4 regions of the Bacillus sp. ISL-75 genome follow, and region 3 is predicted to be linked to each of the others. Evidence: riboswitches for the same ligand, from Rfam matches in the RefSeq annotation. Region 3 holds a riboswitch; each other region holds the start of a gene.
What was found. A riboswitch is a leader RNA that binds a small molecule or an ion and turns the genes downstream of it on or off. The one in region 3 is predicted to bind thiamine pyrophosphate.

Region 1 (4,914 bases), on a different contig from region 3:
CCGATAAAAGCAAGATAGATCTTTCTAGTTTTCAAAAATAATAGCGAGGCCAGTAAAGCTCCAACCATACTTCCAGGAAAGGCAAAAATCGAACCAGTTCCCATCAGGTTTCTTAACAGGGATACACAAAAGGCTTGAGCTACAGCATAATAAGGTCCTAAAAGAACGGCTGATAAAACGTTCAAAAAGTGCTGAACCGGGAAGACCTTTGTAAATCCAATCGGTATATAGAACAGATTGCTTGAAATGGTACCGATCGCTATCATCATCGCAGTTAACGTCAGTTTATGTGTTTTGTTCACTAGAATACTTCTCCTTTAATACCGACACTACTTCTTAACGCCCTGGCTGCTTCGATTGGTGATTCTGCATGGCTTATGGCCGTAATAACGGAAACCCCATCTGCCCCAGCTTCCACTACCGATTGAGCGTTTACTACCGTGATCCCTCCGATCCCAACAATCGGAATATCAATGCCATCTTTTCGCAATTTTTCGATCAGTATTGTTCCCCGTGATGGTTTGGCATCCAACTTTGTTTTTGTCGGAAAAACAGGGCCAATGCCAAAATAGTCAGCACCACCGCTTATTGCTGTCATTGCTTCTTCCGTTGAATGGACGGAAACCCCAAGGATTCTCTTATCGCCGATCTTTTCCCGAACTGCGTACACCGATTCATCCTCTTGTCCGATATGTACACCATCCGCATCAATTGCCAAAGCCAACTCGATATCGTCATTAACAATGAAAGGGATATGATGTGCTCTGCAAATGGCTTGGAGTTCTTTCGCGAGTGCATATTTGTCAGCTCCAGTTAACGCGCCGTCACCCTTTTCTCGATATTGAAAAAGTGTAATCCCTCCGGCAATCGCCTCTTTTAAAACTTCGACTGGATCCTTTAAACAGTTGGTGCTGCCCATGATAAAATAAACACTTAAAGCCGCTCGTAAATTTTTCATAATTCAGCCAGCTCCTTAGCGCTTTTTCTTTTTCGATAAGCCCAATGGTTAGTTGGCCCGTGTCCCTGCCCGATCTCCAAATGGTTCTCAATTGCCGCCTGAATAAAATCCTTTGCTTTACATACTGCTTCATATAGAGTTTCCCCTTTTGCTAGTTCAGCAGTAATTACTGCGGAAAAAGTACAACCGGTTCCATGTGTGTTCTTTGTCTGAATTCTCTTGCTGGTAAAGTAGTAAAATTCCTTTCCATCAAATAATAAATCAGTGGATTCAGACTCATTTTCATCATGGCCGCCCTTAATCACGACATTTTTTGCGCCTAACGAATGTAGTTTTTTAGCAGACTCCAGTTTATCCTCCACAGTCAGAATCGACATACCCGTTAGTACTTCCGCTTCTGGAATATTCGGGGTGATTACCGTTGCTAGCGGCAATAAGTATTTTTTCATGGCAGAAATGGCTTCCATTTGCAACAAGGAAGCGCCACCTTTAGCAATCATGACTGGATCGACAACAATATTTTGCCATTGATAATTTCTAAGCTGTGCAGCGACGGCCTCGATGATTTCAGCATTAAAAAGCATGCCTGTTTTCACCGCATCCGTACCGATATCTTCGCCGATCGCTTCGATCTGTTTTACGACTGCCTCAGCCGTCATTGGATAGACAGCATGGACGCCTAATGTATTTTGGGCCGTTACTGCAGTCAATGCCGACATCCCGAAAACATCTAGTTCCTGAAATGTCTTTAAATCCGCTTGAATTCCTGCTCCACCGCCGCTATCAGAACCAGCGATTGTTAATGCTTTTTTCATTTAAATTACCCCCAGTTATCGATTGAATTTTTTAACAGAAGCATGTGAAATGATATCTTCGGAAGAAACTAAAGTTAATTGGTTTAAGAATTCGATTTGGAAACTTCCAGGTCCCATTTCAACTGTTTTTGCTGCTGCCTTCTCTGCCGCGATTCCATAATACGTTAAAGCAGCCACTGAAGCTTGAAGCAGGTCCTTCTCCACTCCTGCAAACGCTCCAATCACAGAGGTTAATAAACAGCCAGTGCCTGTCACCTTCGTTAAAATTGGATGTCCATTTGACACGACATAGGTTGTTTTCCCATCCGATACGACATCCTCTTTTCCAGTGATGACGACAAGTCCATTCAATTTTTGTGCTGAAGTAATAGCTAGTTCAATGATATTTCCTTTTACATCCCCAGCATCGACGCCCTTGATTTCCCACTTTTCACCAACCACATTGGCAATTTCGGCTGCGTTTCCTCTAATCACAGAGACTTTTACCTCGTTCATAATTCGTTGCGCGGTTTCGGTTCGATATCGAGTAGCCCCCGCACCAACCGGGTCAAAAATGACGGGAACACCGGATTCATTGGCCGCTTTTCCGGCAATGATCATCGATTCTACTGTCTGTGGGTTTAATGTTCCAATGTTCAATACTAATGAACTTGCAATCTTGGCCATATCTGCGACTTCCTCAACTGCATATGCCATAACCGGTGAGGCACCAAGGGCAAGGAGCCCATTTGCTGTAAAATTTGTGACGACAACATTAGTAATATTATGTACAAGCGGGTTAACCTTTCTAACTTCTTCCAACGTTTCATACAAACTGTTTTTTTCCATCTCAATTTCCCCGTTTCTTATTTAAAATAAAGGTTCGGTTAAACTTGGCCGATGATTTCCGCTCCATCAAATTAGCTTTAAAAATAAACAATGACCTTTAAACAGCCAAAATAAAAAAACCAGATCCATAAAAGGACCTGGTTAGTTAGTCAAAGAAATAATTAACATTCACTTGGCTACTTTCCTACGCTGGTATTATCCAGATCAGGTCCGAAGGGTTGAAAATTTCACCATTTTCTCTCAGCCTGTTTACAGGGCACCCCTAGTAGATCTAATACTTTATTTAATTAACTACATAATATTCCTATGGTACTAGAATGTAAAGGAAAAAGTACCAGTTAACATAACATTATTATTGTTGTTTGCTTTTATATGGGAAAGTAACAATAAATGTTGTCCCTTTATCTTTTTGGGAATGAATTTCTATCTGTCCATTTAATTTTTCCAAGCTTCTCTGCACCAATGATAAACCGATTCCCCGATTTTCACCCTTGGTAGAATACCCTTTGATAAATAAGCGATGTCTTACATCCTCATCGATTCCTTGTCCTGTATCATGGACCTCCAACGCTAGGACTTCATCGTAAAAGTCAAACCTTAAGGTAACTTTTTTATGTGGACGGTCCGCAACAGCATCTAGTGCATTATCGATTAAATTCCCGAGAATCGTTACCACTTCATGGGTTATTTCCTGCTGCTGTGGTTCAGGTAGACTTCCTTCCCCATCAATGATTAATTCACATCCATTTTCCCTAGCGAAGCTAAGTTTTCCTAAAATAAAACCTGCTAAAACAGGATCTTTAAAACGACTGACAACAAATTCTACTTCAGTTTGTTGGTGATCGACAATTTTGGTAATATATGACGAGACCATTTGATAGTCTTTCATATGAATTAAACCTGATATTACATGCAGTTTATTCATGAATTCATGTGACTGGGTTCTCAGTGCTTCCGCGTATAGCTTTACACCGGTTAATTGTTCAGCTAATTGCTTGATTTCGGTTTTTTCTCTGAATGTAGCAATCGCACCGACAATCTTTCCTTTGACAACCACCGGAACCCGATTGGTTAAAATGGTAATATGATTGATTTCTTGTTCTTGGTCTAATTGAGATTCCCCCGTTTCTAGAACAGAAGATAGCATAGAATTTGGCATGTAGTCATCCACTTTTCTTCCTAAAAAGGACCCATGAATGCCAGCTTTTTGAAGAAGTCGGATCCCCTCATTATTTACAAGAGTGGTAAACGCATCCTGGTCAACTGCCAAAATTCCTTCCTTTGTGGATTGGAGCATCGCACTACGTTCCTCAACCAATTTTGCCATCTCACTCGGCTCAAGTCCAAAAAGAATCGCTTTGATTTTTCTAGCTAGAAAAAGGGCTCCTAGAATCCCAACTAGAATTCCTACTCCCACACCGATCAAAATAATTTTCCTACTTTGTTCGATCGCCTGATTAACTTTTTCTAAAGAAATCCCAACCGCGACTGCTCCTATTTGTTTATTTTCTTGATCATACACCGGAACAAATGAGCGTAAAGACAATCCCAATGTCCCTTTGGCAATGGAAATATGCTCTTTCCCTTTTAAGACTGGTCCTTCATCCCCACCGACAAAATGCAAACCTAATAGGTTGCGGTTAGGATGTGATTTTCTTGTTCCATACATGTCCATCACGACGATAAATTCAACATGCGTTGACTGTTTAATATCATTCGCAAATGTTTGGATATCCTTCTCTGCTGTTTTATTTTTAAGTCCATTAATGACAATTGGTGACTGTGAAACAATCCTCGCAATATCTGTTGCTTTCTCGGTTTGGCTTTTCTCTGTTTCTTGTGAAATTCTGTTGGTGATTAAAATCTCGGTTACTAACAATGCCATCACGACCACGATACAAACCAGCAGGGTTATCGTCGATTGTAAACGAAGTTTTGGTTTGGACAACCTTATTTTCCACCCCAACATGATTCCCCCTTTCTCACAGGCAAGCTTTTCAAGGTATTTGCGTTAAACACCGTAACGGTTGATTGGTCTTCCGACGCCGCCGTAATGAATATGAATCTTGACTTTTCCTTCTTTTTCTAAGTAATCAAGGTATCTTCGAGCCGTTACCCGAGCCATTCCAATGCTTTCCGCCACTTCTTCCGCAGAAACAGGTTCTTTTTCCTGCGAAATAAAATGGGTAATTTTTATTAACGTATTCATATTTAATCCCTTGGGCAAACTCTCTCTTTCGCTTTCTTCTTTGCTATCAATAAATAAAATTTGATCGAGCTCCTCCTGTAAAAGAGCTTGCTTTTCTCCTAATT
Region 2 (4,914 bases), on a different contig from region 3:
CTTTTCTTTCCGGCGCTTTTGTAGCAATGGAACAAAACTTTCCGAAAGAAAGTCGTCACATGGGCGGAAAAGATTGTTTTTTAGAATATTATAGGCAATATTTGGCCATCTATGAATGTAACTATGAAAAAAGGAAAAGGAATCGGTATGGAAAAAACAAAAGGAACACTTGAAGCTGAAATAAGCAAAGCTTTAACACATTGGGAGAAAAATTATCTTGGACGAGGCTCCGTATCTGTTAAATCGGATATCTTACGGGATATGGTGATTGTAATACTCCGCGGTATACTAACTGCTGCTGAATATACAGTATGTCTGGATAAAGAAGGATTGTTATCAGTAAAAGAACATCGCAACAGTTTAGTGGAATCCGGTCTGGATGATTTAAAAGAAATTATCTTAACGATAACAGGGGAAGAAGTAGTAAGTTTTCACACCGATATTAGTACACAAACTGGAGAACGAGTAATGGTCTTTAAGCTTTCCAGTGACCTGCAAAGCAAATTATGTTAAAAACAAAAGGATATGTTCGGACTCGCATTTTTCATATAAGAAAGAGTCAGGAAACTTATTTGGAACAAAATTCAAAACATTTATGGGGTGAATTTGATGTCTAGAGATGAAAAGAAAAAAGTACTATATGTGATTGGAATGGAGCAGAAATTAGAACGATTCATTAAAGAAGAAACCAATGTCAATCCGGAAAACATGATCATCTTACAAACATATCAGCCAGTCGTTTCACACCCCTTCGACGATTTAATGAGGGACATCATTATTGCTGTGTATCAGGATAATGTTGAGGAAATCGTTTTGGTCTCCACAAATGATTATCAAAAGAATACTGGGGATATACTGAACAAAATATATAAAAACAAAGAATTACAGGACAAGATTCAAACATTAGATTATCTTTATAAAAATTGCATGCCGGAATTTCCTGAGGGTACGGTAAGTGTATGGCTACAGGGAGGCAAAACTTTAACGGATAGCGTACAAAAAACTGTCAACATCATACGCAATCATCCGCTGCTGCCGTCACAAGTTAAGGTCAAAGAATTATATATTGATCAGGGGAATGAAAAGCTATCAGAAATTGTCTAAGAAACTATTGCTTATGTATATAATGAAATAAAAGTCTTAATTCCTCCAATTATAGGGATTAAGACTTTTTGTTTTGTATTTTAATTATTGTTACAGTAATTAAACTATTATTGAATTTATTTTGATAGCCAGCTGCTCATACTAACTCATGTGCCTTTTTCACGAATACAGAGGTCTGAATGTATCGACCATAACAGCAAGTTCCTGTGTTTCTTTTTTCCTATACTTGCTTCAATTTTTCCTGGATGTGTAGACCGCTTGGATTGGACAAACAATGATGGATTTACTATAAGTACCAATAAAAGTTTTTTGGATATTGAAGTAATACATAATTTCCTTAGTAACGATTCTTATTGGGTAAAGGGAATTGCTAAAGAATTAGTAGAAGCATCAATCGGGCGCTTTTCCGGAAAGCATTTTTTTTAATGGGTTTTATGCAAATGATAAAATCTTTTATCTTTACTTTGGTTATACTCATTGATAAGCAAAGTAAAGATAGGGGACTATTTTATCTATGGAAAGAATAATATTGTGGTCACTGCTCATAATCGGGATAACCCTATTGTTTTCTAGTTTAAGAAAACCACCAATCAAAAATTGGATTTTAATTTTTTCAGTGGCCTCTTGTTTTTCAACGTTTTTTGGTGTTCTTGTTGTAGAAGAGAAAATGCTCGAATATCCAGTGAGATTTTTAAGTAACTATTTTAGTTCCAGCCTTCTTTATGAAAATCTTCTATTTCCAGTTGTTTGTATTTACTTTTATCAAACGACTTATCGTTCAAGATATCTCAACATTGTTCTACAATGTATTTTGTACACCACTGTTTTAACGATAATTGAGTTTTTTTTTGAAAGATATACCGAATTAATTAAATACCATACATGGACATGGATATACACATTTATAAGCACCTTCCTTCTAATGATGTTCATCCGTTTCCTTATGCAATTGATAAACAGGAATGAAAGATATATTTAAGGAAGAATAGGGCGCAAGAATTGAACAATGATGGACTGTTTCAACAGTCCATTTTTCTTGGTCTTTAATCAGTTAAATGGCAGGTTTGTTCAATAAGAAAGTAGAATATTATGGGTTAATTTGCGGGTGTATTATATATTCATCTTTAATTTATATAATTATGCTAGTCGGTAATTAATTAGGAAAAATAATATTCTAATTAATTTTTCTATTATTTTTAACTAACAGAATTGTTTTATTATTCAGATATGTTATAATAGACCGATCTAAAAAAGAAAAGAGTGTTATAATGCGTAAGCATAAAAAATCATTTGAAGAGTTAATAAAAGAGAATAAGCAAGAATTACTTAAAGATAAACAAGCAATCGAAAAAATTGAAAAGCGTATAGAAAAACGCCATGAGGTTAAAAAGCTAGCTTAATATAGCTAGTTTTTTTATGGCAAGCGAAGCTGTTCGAAAAATTACTTTTACCGGTTCAACAGAGGTAGGTAAGGTACTTGTGAAACAATCTGCAGATACACTTAAGTGTGTTTCAATGGAGATGGGAGGTCATGCACCATTTATATATTTGATGATGCCGACATTGATTTAGCAGTTGAAGGGGCGATAAAAAGTAAATTTACTTCAGCAATCTAACAGACAAGTATGCACGTTCAATTTTGAAAAAGAAAAACATTTGACATTTCTGCCTGAAGTGTTAACATTATCCATGCAGGGAAATCATTACATGACAATTAAATAAATGACGCAATTCCGCTAGAGGTGCCTTTTTAAAGGGCTGAGATTGAAGTACTACTTCGGGACTCTATGAACCTGATCTGGGTAATACCAGCGTAGGGAAGTGGAAAACGGGATATTTGAAGAACGTATGTTTCTATTTCGAATTTTCGACCACTTTCTTACCTAAAGAAAGTGGTTTTTTGTTTTTCACTTTAGGCCTTCGAACTTCGGAATCTGCTTAAAAGGGGGAACGGGTATTTCAACTAGTGTAAAAGATAAAGAGTTACATATTATCTCCAATGGGAGAATGCCAATCGAACAGTTATGTGAAATTGTAAGCGAAATTCATCCATATATAACCGCGATTCATTTGCGGGAAAAACAAAAAACAGCCAAGGAACTTTTCCAAGCCGTCCAACGGTTAACAAATGAAAACATCCCACTATCAAAGATTATCATTAATGACCGAGTCGATGTTGCCTACGTTACAAGGGCTAGAGGAGTTCAATTAGCCTTCCATAGTTTAGATGCAGCGCTTGTGAAAGAAAATTTTCCTCAGCTTTTGCTCGGGAACTCCATCCACTCCTACGAGGAAGGACAACAAGCAAAAGAGAATGGTGCTGATTACGTGCTATATGGCCATGTCTTTCCTTCACAATCAAAACCGGGTAAGACCCCAAAAGGACTAGAGGAATTAGCAAGGCTCACCCAATTAGACATCCCGGTAATAGCCATCGGCGGGATCACACCTGAAAATACGGGGCAGGTACTTCAAGCAGGGTCAAAAGGGATCGCAGTCATGTCAGGAGTTTTAGATGCTCACGATCCATTAGCAGCAGTTAAGGCTTACCTAAATGTATTAAATGGAGATGAACAAAGTGGAAAATTCATTTGATGTGGCCATTATCGGAGGAGGAATTATCGGGTCCTCGATTGCCTATCAGCTCGCAAAAAGGGGAAGAAAAGTCGTCATAATTGAGAAGGAACGAGTCGCTTGCCAAGCGTCCAGTGCGGCTGCCGGAATGTTAGCAGCACAAGCAGAGCTTGAACAAGACGGTCCTTTATTCCAGCTAGCTTTAAAAAGTCAAGCGATGTTTTCAACGCTCGCAAGTGAGTTATTTGAATATACGGGAATTGATATTGAGTATGTGAATAAAGGAATGGTGAAAATTGCCGAAACCGAAGAAATAGCGATTGAAGTAAAAAAACAAGTCACCTTCCAAAAAAAATGGGATCCAACAATAACCTGGCTCGATGCAACGGAAGTTTGTGTGCTGGAACCATCTCTTTCACCAAGTGTAGCTGGAGGGATGTATCTCCCTCAGGATGGGCATGTGCAACCAGCAAAGTTAACACAAGCCTTTGTAAAGTCCGCGGAACATTTTGGTGCCAAAATATATGAAGAGACGGAGGTTCTGTCTTTTGTCTATGAAAACGGTCAAGTTAAAGGGGTAACCACCAGCAAGGGCGTCATCCATTGTGAACAGGTGGTTGTTGCCACTGGAGCTTGGGCGGCGAAATTAATGCAAGAATCAGGAATCGATATTCCTGTGTATCCGGTTAAAGGAGAATGCTTTTCGATTAGAACAGAAAAGCCGATCATCAACGCGACCATTTTCTCCGACAAACGTTGTTATTTAGTACCCAAACGAAATGGGGAAATTTATATAGGTGCGACTGTGATTGAAAATACCTTTGATACTAAGGTAACTCCTGAGGGGATTGCTACATTGATTGAAAGAGCGACTCAATTAGTTCCACAGATTAAGGAGGCAGCATGGGAGCGGGTATGGGCTGGAGTCAGACCGCAGACAGGCGATGGAATCCCATATATGGGCGAACATCCAAGCTGGCGTGGGTTGTTCGTGGCAGCAGGCCATTTTCGAAATGGGATTTTATTAAGCCCGATTACAGGGGAACTAGTTGCGGACCTAGTGTCAGGTAGATTACTAGATCAGGAACTACTCTCTGCTTTTCACCTAGAACGGCACAAAGAAACGGTTAGTTAGGAGGAAAACCATGGAGGTAGTAGTAAATGGCGAGTGGATCCAATTACCAGACCATATCGTATCTGTTTCAGATGTTCTCAATCATTATGACATCCAAGATA
Region 3 (4,914 bases):
TTGGGTTATGGATCAGGAAGATTTTTTGTTTATGGCTGAGCTGTCACCTAACTCCCACTTCATTTCATAAAAATAATAATCCCCAATACAACAATTACCAAAGAAAGTAAATAGACCCAATCTTTCGATACTATTTTAGTTGTTTGATAATATGTTCTGTCTCTTGTGCCCGTAAATCCACGCGCTTCCATTGCGATCGCCATTCGTTCTGATTTTCTAATTCCTTGAGTAAACAGCGGTAAAGAGTACCTCATAAAAGCTTTCCAACTATTTTTTTGCTTGTAACCTCTGACTTTATGAGCCGTCTTCATTTGGTTTAGTTCAGATTGGAATAGTGGGATAAAGCGGAACCCCGCTAATAGCCCATACGCCCATTTAGGTGAAAGTTTACATTGATGAATTAAACTCATGATGAACAAAGTGATGTCTGTGGTAGAGGTGAATAATAATCCAAACGTAACAAACGCTAACATCCGCAAACCGATTGTTAAGCCATGATTCATGCTCTCTTGCGTAATATGGAACCAGGCCCATTTCCAAATCGTTTCTTCCCCTTCTCCAAACGCGGCCATCATCCAAAATACAAGAATGAAAAAACCTAAATAAGGCAGAAGCCTTTTCAGAAGGTAAGTCATTCTCCATCCGCCTAAAAAAATACCGATCAATACAGCAAGTAACCAGATCAAAAAAGTCACCATTGGATTAGAGATCGCCATTAGAAGAAACATAACGATCATATGAGAAAGCAGTTTACAAGCAGGATTGAGAGTCGCTAGGAATGAATCGTTAGCCTTCATACCAAAACACCCTTCTTTCGTGCATGCATCAACTGGTAATGGAGGGGGGGAATTAACGCACTTTCACAGAAAATATTTGAATCAGAAAATAACCCATAGGGGGTCCCTTGATAAGTTACTTTTCCTTTGTTAAAGAGAATGACCTTATCAGAATAACCATCCACCAAATCCATATCGTGGGTGACCATGACAATCGTTGTTCCCTGGTCCTGCCGCTCCTTTAAGCGTTGAATCAGTTCGTTTGCTGTTTTTTCATCCTGACCGAATGTTGGTTCATCAAGCAATAATAAATCTTGATCAAACAATAACATCGTCGCCACACTTAACCGCCGTTTTTGTCCTAGACTTAGGGTAAATGGATGAGCATTTTGATGCGATTCCAATCCAAACTCCTCTAACAATTGGTTGGTTTTGGTATGAATCAGCTCTTCGGGCCAATTTCGTTGCCGGCCGCCAAAGGCAACTTCCTCAAAGACAGTATCCGTAATGAATTGAAGCTCTGGATTTTGAAAAACAAAGCCTGCTTTTTCATATAATTCTCGTTCGGACCATTTTTTTAGTTCCTTATCTTGAAAGTAAATTTCCCCTTTTTTAATAGGCTCCAATCGGATCAGACTTTTTAAGAAGGTACTTTTCCCGCTTCCATTTTCTCCGACGATGGAAATCCATTCCCCTTTATGAATTTTTATATCAATATCGCTCACGATGGTCTTCTTCCCATAGCCAATTTCAACATGTTCGGTGCGGAGTAAAATCTCGCCATCCTTGAGCGGTTTGGTTTTTTTCAGATTAGCAAGTTTAATAGAAAGAGGATGCGCGTCATTTCGAACCACTTCCTCCCACTTTTCTGGAAACAACTTAGGGCGCCAAATACCCGCTTCTTTCATTTCATTTTTAAAATTCAGGAGCATTTCTTTCGGCTGACCATCTCCGATAATACTCCCATACTCATTCAGGATAATGACTCGATCCATCCATTCGATGCAGCCATCTAGGACATGTTCGACAAATACCATCGTATGGTTTGTCTTTTGGGCTAATTGATTCAATAAAACAAATATCTCATTCCGGCCTGCAGGATCTAGCTGGGCTGTTGGTTCATCAAAGAAGATGACTTCTGGTTCTAATGCCAGTAAACAAGCTAACGCCAATCGTTGTTTCATCCCACCTGAAAGAGTTTCAATGGGTGTTTTCTTATCGACCATCAGCCCTACTTTATCCATCAACTCAGCTATGATGGGGTCCATTTCGTTGCGCGGAATCGATCGGTTTTCGAGACTAAACGCAATTTCTTCATCGACATGAAGCATGCAAAATTGCGAATCAGGATCTTGAAACATCACACCGGCATCTTTCCTGCAGAATACTTCGCCACTTACCTCTGCCTCCAAATGCTCAGGGATAATACCTGAAAGAGCGGAAATCAACGTCGATTTCCCGCTCCCACTAGGCCCTAATATTAATACTTTCTCGCCTTGATTGATGGATAAAGTAATATGACTGAGTATTTTTTCAGAGCGATTATAAAATCGAATCGAAAGATCCTTACATCCCAGAAACATGTCCATCGACGTTTTCCCTTTTCCTTTTTTCCTTCATCAGTTCATATTGTTCTAACACACCTGTTTTTGCAAGTGCATCAACAATGACCTTCGCTAACAGTCCACCGAGAATTATTCCGCTGATAACATGAATTCCTAATGTTGTAAAAAATACTTTCATCGAGTAATAACCTAAACCGTTGGCGATTAAGTTATAAATCATGCTGCCAATCGCAGCAAAAGCCCCTGATAGCATTAAAGTAAATAGGTTATAACGTTTATATCCGAATATTGCGAATGCGATTTCTGCACCAATCCCTTGAAAAACACCTACTAAAAGGGCAGACAAACCAAAATGACTTCCAGTTAATAACTCTACTGCGGCCGCTGCAACCTCTGCAATAAGCGCTGCTCCCGGTTTTTGAATAATATACGCCACTATTGGACTAGCAATCACCCAAATTCCAAACATAAAACCTGCACCCACCGGTCCGACAAGAGCGGAAATGGGAATCCAAAGCGTCGACCATCCTAAATAGATCACTCCACAAGCGACCGCTAGAATCACAGCAAGAACGACTTCTTTCATTTTCCAAGTCATCATTTCACTACCTCCATTTTCACAGGCCATTCTTCAAGTTTATAGGCCATATCCCAAAACATATATTCCAGCTGACAACTGATTAAGAAATGATCCTTCATCTTTTCCTTTTCTCTCTCTGTTGCTGTCTTTGCCCACTCATCAAGACGGGCACAAAATTTCGTGGTAATCGAATCGGTACGATTTCCATAAAAACTGATCCAATCATAAAAGGGATGAGAACGATCAGGATTGACCTCCGTTAATAATCTTTTCCCAATTTCCCAATACGTCCACGGACATGGCAACAACACAGCTAAAATTTCCCCTAATGTACCTTCGTGCGCAACGGTAAGCATATGACGCGTGTAATGAAGAGCCGAGGGAGATAACGGATATCCTTGTAATTCCTCGTAGGGAACACCAGCTACTTGACAAAAGTTATTATGAGGATGGATTTCACTGTTTAAGATAAAAGAAATCTGCGTATTAAACATATCCATTTCTTCACGATTCTCACACTTCGAAACCGCTATACCATAGATGCGAATAAACGAATTCAAATACTCAAAGTCCTGTTTAACATAATGAATCAATTGTTCCTTTTGTAATTCCCCATTAGCTATCCCTTGCACAAAAGGATGTTCAAAAATTGCATCGAAAATAGGATCTGCTTCTTTTCTTAACTCTGCTGAAAAACTCATAAAATTTTGCCCCCTTATTGGTTTTAATGGAAAGACACTAGTAGGGGGCGGCTGAATTTTCAAGCACGAAAAAACCGCCCCAAAAATGGAGCGGCTGAATAATTATATCTATCCATACACGAACTCCACTTTCCTACGCTAGTATGAACTAGATCAGGTTCAAAGGGTCCAAGATAACTCTCGTCTCAGCCAAAAAACGGCTCCCCTAGTGGTCTTCCTATTAATTTAACCTTCACTCTACACTCGATGGTTAATCTTGTCAATCAATTAAAATCTTAATTATAAAAATAAACCAAATGAATTATAGATGCACAGAAACTTGAAGGTATTTCCAATTATTATCCAGAAAATGTCGTAAATTTCTAGAATGATACAGAATCGCTGATAAAACGCTAGAAACGCTGATAAAAGTTCGACTTCCGCTGATAAAATGGCCCAATTCGCTGATATCTCCCAAAAATCCGCTGATAAACTACTCCCCGGAACTAAATTTCCCCACTCAAGCTCCCTCATTTGCCATAAAATAAAGAAAAAAAGGAGAAGTGCGTGAACACTTCTCCCCCTCTAACACCCTATCAATCTATGACAAATTTCGGGGCGTGACAGGCACAAAATTAAGATAACATCAAAAGCAACTTTCCTTCCTTAGCATTCGTTCTTAATCGAATCGTTGCGATAAAAGAGGGCGTTCTTTCTTTTGATGACGCCATGGTTTTACACTCCTTTTTGATTTTCTATTTACTGTTTTACAACATCAAGCGTGGTTCCGCCAACAGTGGAAATAAAATAGCTATTGGTCCATAGAGAAGGAATTCTACTTTTTAACCATGGGAATTCGCTGCATAAGTAACGAGAACTTCTTCCTTTCATCATTCTTATTAGTTTATTAATTCCAAATTGAGGATCACATTCAACAAGTAGATGAACATGATCTGGCATAATTTCCATTTCGATTACTTCAGATTTTGTCTCTTCTGCAACCTCTAATAGAATAGATTTAAGTCTTTCATCTACTCCATCCACCAATACACTTCTTCTATATTTAGGGCACCAAACCACATTGTATTTGCATGAATATACTACATTATTATTACTTTTCTTTTATATTGAATTAGACTTTTCATATCCTTATTATATCAAATATTTCCAACTAATGCCAATTTAAAAGAACACTTGTTCTTAAAAAATATAATAAATAAACAACCTAACCCCATTCATAAATGAAGGGGCTTGCGGTTGTTTGTTTTGGTCAATTCGGATCGTTTCTTCCGGGATTGGCAGTCCGCAATCAG
Region 4 (4,914 bases), on a different contig from region 3:
AAAGATAGGCTCCAATTAAGTTTTCTCAATTTTCAGGAAAATCAACGTTTTTGTGTGAGGAAAGATTACAATGAGAATTATTCCTAAGAAAAATTCATTTCTTACAATGAAGATAGTTAAAAAGAAACGACTACTTTAGGTATGATAGTAATCACACAAAAAAAGAGCACAATGTAATCGATGATCCTTTTACATTGCACTCTTATTTCTAATTGATTATTTAATCGCATCTTCTAAGAACTTGGTATGTTCCAAATATTTTAAACGATAGTTTTTCCCCCATTCATACATGGATTCCAGGATCGGCATTAAGGACTGCCCTAGTTCAGTTAGGGAATATTCTACCTTTGGCGGAACCACAGGATAAACTTTACGGTTTATAATTAGATCTTCCTCTAGTTCACGCAATTGATTGACAAGCATTCTTTGTGTTATGTCTGGAATGATTGATTTTAATTGATTAAAACGCAGCACTCCATGCTTTCCTAAATGCCACATAATCAGCATTTTCCACTTTCCGCCGATGACATTTAAGGTTAATTCCTTTTCACAGTTAAACGTTTTTTCATCAAAACGACTCAATATCCTCACCCCATTTTAAATACACTCTAAACCTACGGTATATTTTTCTACACTATATGATTTTAAAGTGCGTACTTTTTTTTTAGAATATTTAAAATATAATTGAAATTGTAAGAAAACTCAATACATTTATTAGGAGGAATAAACATGGAATTACAATTAGCACTAGATTTGGTCAATATTGAAGAGGCAAAACAAGTAGTAAACGAGGTTCAGGACTACATTGATATTGTAGAGATTGGAACTCCAGTTGTGATTAATGAAGGACTTCATGCCGTAAAAGCAATTAAAGAAGCTTTCCCCTCTTTAGTTGTTCTTGCCGATTTGAAAGTGATGGACGCTGGTGGATACGAAGTGATGAAAGCATCCGAAGCAGGAGCGGGGATCGTCACGGTTTTAGGGGCGACAGATGACGCAACCATTATTGGTGCGGTAGAAGAAGCAAAGAAACAAGGATCAAAAATTCTGGTAGATATGATTAATGTTAAAGATATTGAACAGCGCGCAAAAGAGGTCGATGCCCTCGGTGTTGACTACATATGTGTTCATACTGGATATGACCTTCAAGCTGCAGGTGAAAATTCATTTGAACAGTTGAGAACAATTAAACGTGTCGTTAAAAATGCAAAGACCGCTGTTGCAGGTGGAATTAAATTAGAGACACTTCCAGAAGTGATTGAGGCACAACCAGACTTAATTATCGTAGGAGGTGGCATCACTGGTCAAAAAGATAAAAAAGTTGTTGCTTCCGAAATGCAGAAACTAATTAAACAAGAAGCACTTGTTTAAGGTAAGGATGTCATTGCAATGGAAACCACTTACTATTTAACAAAGGTGATTGAAGAGCTTACTTATTCTTCCCTTCAAATATCTGATTTTGAAGCCGAACAATTAGTCAATTCTATATCAACATCATCAAAAGTCTTTGTAGCTGGTGCAGGAAGATCCGGACTAATGGCCAAGTCCTTTGCCATGCGAATGATGCACATGGGGATTGATGCCTATGTAGTCGGAGAAACGGTGACTCCAAATATCGGAAATAGGGATTTACTCATCATCTGCTCTGGTTCCGGTGAAACGAGAGGATTGGTTTCCATGGCAGAAAAAGCGAATAACATTGGAGCTAAGGTAGCGCTTGTAACGATTTCTCCTGATTCTACCATTGGCAAGCTAGTTGACATGACTGTTCAGATACCTGGCTCACCGAAAGATAAAGAAACCAGTCAATATCACACGATTCAGCCGATGGGTTCCCTGTTTGAACAAACGTTATTATTATTTTTTGATGCTTTAATCCTAAGATATATGGATATTAAGCATTTAGATTCGACAACTATGTTTAGTAGACATGCAAATCTAGAATAATATTATAGTATTTTCTATAGTAACTTAACACTACAAAGAAAGATAAGGGGCTCACCTCCTCTTTCTTTGTTTGTTTGTTAGTAGTTCTACTTTATAGAATGGCGGTAGGACTTTTACCTTACATTCGGGAAGGAAAGCTACTTCATTCCCCTGACATCCAGTCTGAATCTATTTCCCCTTTGTCTATCTCCAGATTTTTTACAACAAAAATTATAATTTTTGGGTTATTTTTTGGGAAGTTGTTTTACATCAATAAAAAATGGTTGTTAAATTATGTTACATAACTATTCAAAATATTGTCAAAGGATTTTACTATTATGATTGTGTAAAAGTTGCTACACAGGAGGATGATTGGAATGTCCGGAGTAATACATAAATCAATGTTGCTTCTAACTCTATTAGAGCCAAATGGCGAAAAAGAAGATTGGAGTACAACCGAAATAAGCCGAGAATTAAAGATCCCGGTACAGACGGTACACAGATTACTTAACTGTTTGTGCGAAGTTGGCTTTGTTGTTCAAGATAGAGAAACACGAAGATTTCGTCTCGGGACTAAAATAATGGAATTAGGTTTCTCCATTAGAGAAAACATGTCCGTTCGTAATGCTTCTTTACCTTTTTTAATCAAATTATCGAATGAAACGAAAGAAAATGTGAGATTGTCAATCGCTGAAGGATCCGAAGGGGTAGTAATCGAATCTGTTAATTCAGTAAATCCCATCTATAATTTTAATACAGGTGTGGAGTGTATACGTCTACCTCTATCCATTGATGCCGCCAACAAGGTGATTTTAGCTAATTTAAGTTTTAGGCTGAGGGACAAAATTATCACAGAACTAACTGAAAAGGATATAGTTAAGGACAGGACTGATTTAGAAGAAGAATTAAGATTAATCAAACAACATGGTTTTTCCATAACACCTGGTGAAAAGACTACGGGACTAACAAATATTGCAGCTCCAATTTTTTCATGGGATAACACTGTAGCTGCATCCATTAGTCTATCTATCAATTCGGCAAGTCAAAATAATCAATTGAATAAAATAATTGATTCACTTTTAAAATATGCAAATGCCATTTCAGAAGAACTAGGATGGAGAATAGGCATGATAAAAGCTTTAAGATAATATTGTTCTAAAAACGAATTTTTTAATAAATAGTCAGTCATACTTATCTACTATTCATCTAAGGTATTAATAATTATTCGACATTTCTTACAATGGTGATAGTATTATACATGCAGGTAATTATTACAAATTAATATAGAAAACAAATCCTCTAGAGGTGCCTTTTTAAAGGGCTGAGATTGAAGTGCTACTTCGGGACTCTATGAACCTGATCTGGTTAATACCAGCGTAGGGAAGTGGAAAACGGGATATTTGAGTGCGCACGCATATCATTTCAAATTATCAAACCACTTTCTTACATGGAAAGTGTTTTTTTTGTTTTTCACTTGTTTCAATTAGCGAAATTTTTTAAGGGGTGACGCGAATTTTAACGAAAGCTAAAGAGTTACATATTATTTCAAACGGTAAGATGCCAATCGAGCAGTTACGGGAGATTTTAATCGATATACACCCCTATGTAACGTCGATTCACTTACGGGAAAAGCAAAAAACAGCAAGGGAACTTTTTCAAGCGGTGGATTTGCTTTCCAAAGATATCCCCCTATCAAAAATAATCATTAATGACCGGGGGGATGTCGCTTTCGCTACAAGGGTGTCAGGGGTCCAATTAGCCTTTCATAGTTTAGAGTCAGCAATAGTAAAAAAAGCGTTTCCGGAGTTAAGGGTGGGAAGTTCCATTCACTCTTATCATGAAGGTGAAAAAGCTCTCCAGGACGGTACGGATTACGTGTTGTTCGGCCACGTCTACCCTTCCCAATCTAAACCAGGATGGACAAAGGCAATTTCTGTTCCCATGGAGGTTCCTGAGTTGTTGTACCATAGCCACGGACTCCTTCACTAATTCCCAGATTTGATAGACAACAGCTTCTTTATATGGGGAAGTTCATATTCTTCAATTTTTATTCTCACGTTAATTCCTCCTTTTTCTCGTATAAAATTATTCTAGTAATTCGTATCGGTAGCAACACAAATAACTCCGTTCGAATAAATTGAAGCGGAGTTACTATAAGTTTTGAAAAATCCCTAATTAATTACAGCATTTTATATATTTCAATAAGGTTCCTATCTGGGTCTCGAAAATGTGCAATACGTGATCTCCATTCTTTACGATCGTGTGGTTTAGTAATAAATTCAATCCCATTTTCTCTTAAACGGTTATAAGTCTTATCAACATCTTCTACTTCAAATTGAAGTAGAAATTTTGATTGAGATTCCCCTTCTAAAAATTTATTTTCCTCTCCGACCACTTCTTCCATGGCTTTTCGGGATAAAAGCTCGATTTTCATTTCTCCATTATTGAAAAGTGCATATTCCATTTCTTCTTCATACCAACTTATTGGAAGTCCTAATAAATCTTTGTAAAAATTGGAGCTTTTTTTAAAATCATTAACCAACAGTCTAATTTGTAATAACTTCAATTCAAACCCCTCCTTAATGTTGAGTAGTACGTCCCGATGTTAAACTAAATAACATCTTCTGATTAACTTCAATTTACTTACGAATAATCCCTTCTCTTATTCAAGAAAATGGCCCTAAACATAAAGAAAAAGCACAATTCTTGTTTCAGAATTGCGCCCGATAAATGAATATTATTTTTAATCTTCTTTACTTTGTTTTGCTTTAAAGAAATTCCCCCCTTTTGTTTTTCATCATCAGTTCCCCAATATATTTTTTTGTCCATCTTTTCTAGTTTTGGGATATGTTTTGAACAGTGAATATAGGCTTCATCAACTTTGATAAGAACCCAACGTTCGGGTCTATTTCCTTCTTTTTCTTTAATATCCTTCTTTATCTTTTCTGTCATTTTTAGTGATGATAATTGTCCATTCTCTAGAATAGA

Region 1: another riboswitch for thiamine pyrophosphate. It lies ahead of thiM (hydroxyethylthiazole kinase); the one in region 3 lies ahead of tenA (thiaminase II).
Region 2: another riboswitch for thiamine pyrophosphate. It lies ahead of tenI (thiazole tautomerase TenI); the one in region 3 lies ahead of tenA (thiaminase II).
Region 4: another riboswitch for thiamine pyrophosphate. It lies ahead of J7E63_RS26305 (thiamine phosphate synthase); the one in region 3 lies ahead of tenA (thiaminase II).

Annotation. Positions count from the first base shown of each region.
Region 1 covers NZ_JAGGQX010000006.1:28,278-33,191, forward strand. Annotated here, with positions in the region: gene thiW (energy coupling factor transporter S component ThiW) at 1-302, opposite strand, end outside; gene thiE (thiamine phosphate synthase) at 302-958, opposite strand; gene thiD (bifunctional hydroxymethylpyrimidine kinase/phosphomethylpyrimidine kinase) at 955-1,773, opposite strand; gene thiM (hydroxyethylthiazole kinase) at 1,789-2,601, opposite strand; TPP riboswitch at 2,766-2,875, opposite strand; gene dcuS (DcuS/MalK family sensor histidine kinase) at 2,954-4,555, opposite strand; gene J7E63_RS01935 (response regulator) at 4,613-4,914, opposite strand, start outside.
Region 2 covers NZ_JAGGQX010000072.1:12,790-17,703, reverse strand. Annotated here, with positions in the region: gene J7E63_RS26070 (Na-translocating system protein MpsC family protein) at 148-513, shown strand; gene J7E63_RS26065 (carbonic anhydrase) at 610-1,104, shown strand; gene J7E63_RS29885 (CBO0543 family protein) at 1,619-2,083, shown strand; gene J7E63_RS26060 (FbpB family small basic protein) at 2,373-2,504, shown strand; partial or broken gene J7E63_RS26055 (aldehyde dehydrogenase family protein) at 2,506-2,714, shown strand; TPP riboswitch at 2,833-2,941, shown strand; gene tenI (thiazole tautomerase TenI) at 3,037-3,699, shown strand; gene thiO (glycine oxidase ThiO) at 3,674-4,813, shown strand; gene thiS (sulfur carrier protein ThiS) at 4,824-4,914, shown strand, end outside.
Region 3 covers NZ_JAGGQX010000017.1:14,744-19,657, reverse strand. Annotated here, with positions in the region: gene J7E63_RS07320 (energy-coupling factor transporter transmembrane component T family protein) at 60-797, opposite strand; gene J7E63_RS07315 (ABC transporter ATP-binding protein) at 794-2,365, opposite strand; gene J7E63_RS07310 (ECF transporter S component) at 2,343-2,939, opposite strand; gene tenA (thiaminase II) at 2,939-3,622, opposite strand; TPP riboswitch at 3,736-3,839, opposite strand; partial or broken gene tnpA (IS200/IS605 family transposase) at 4,361-4,720, opposite strand; partial or broken gene J7E63_RS07295 (RbsD/FucU domain-containing protein) at 4,823-4,914, opposite strand, start outside.
Region 4 covers NZ_JAGGQX010000075.1:646-5,559, reverse strand. Annotated here, with positions in the region: gene J7E63_RS26325 (winged helix-turn-helix transcriptional regulator) at 217-582, opposite strand; gene hxlA (3-hexulose-6-phosphate synthase) at 730-1,371, shown strand; gene hxlB (6-phospho-3-hexuloisomerase) at 1,390-1,947, shown strand; gene J7E63_RS26310 (IclR family transcriptional regulator) at 2,304-3,074, shown strand; TPP riboswitch at 3,218-3,326, shown strand; gene J7E63_RS26305 (thiamine phosphate synthase) at 3,430-3,915, shown strand; gene J7E63_RS26300 (VOC family protein) at 4,106-4,492, opposite strand; gene J7E63_RS26295 (pyridoxamine 5'-phosphate oxidase family protein) at 4,570-4,914, opposite strand, start outside.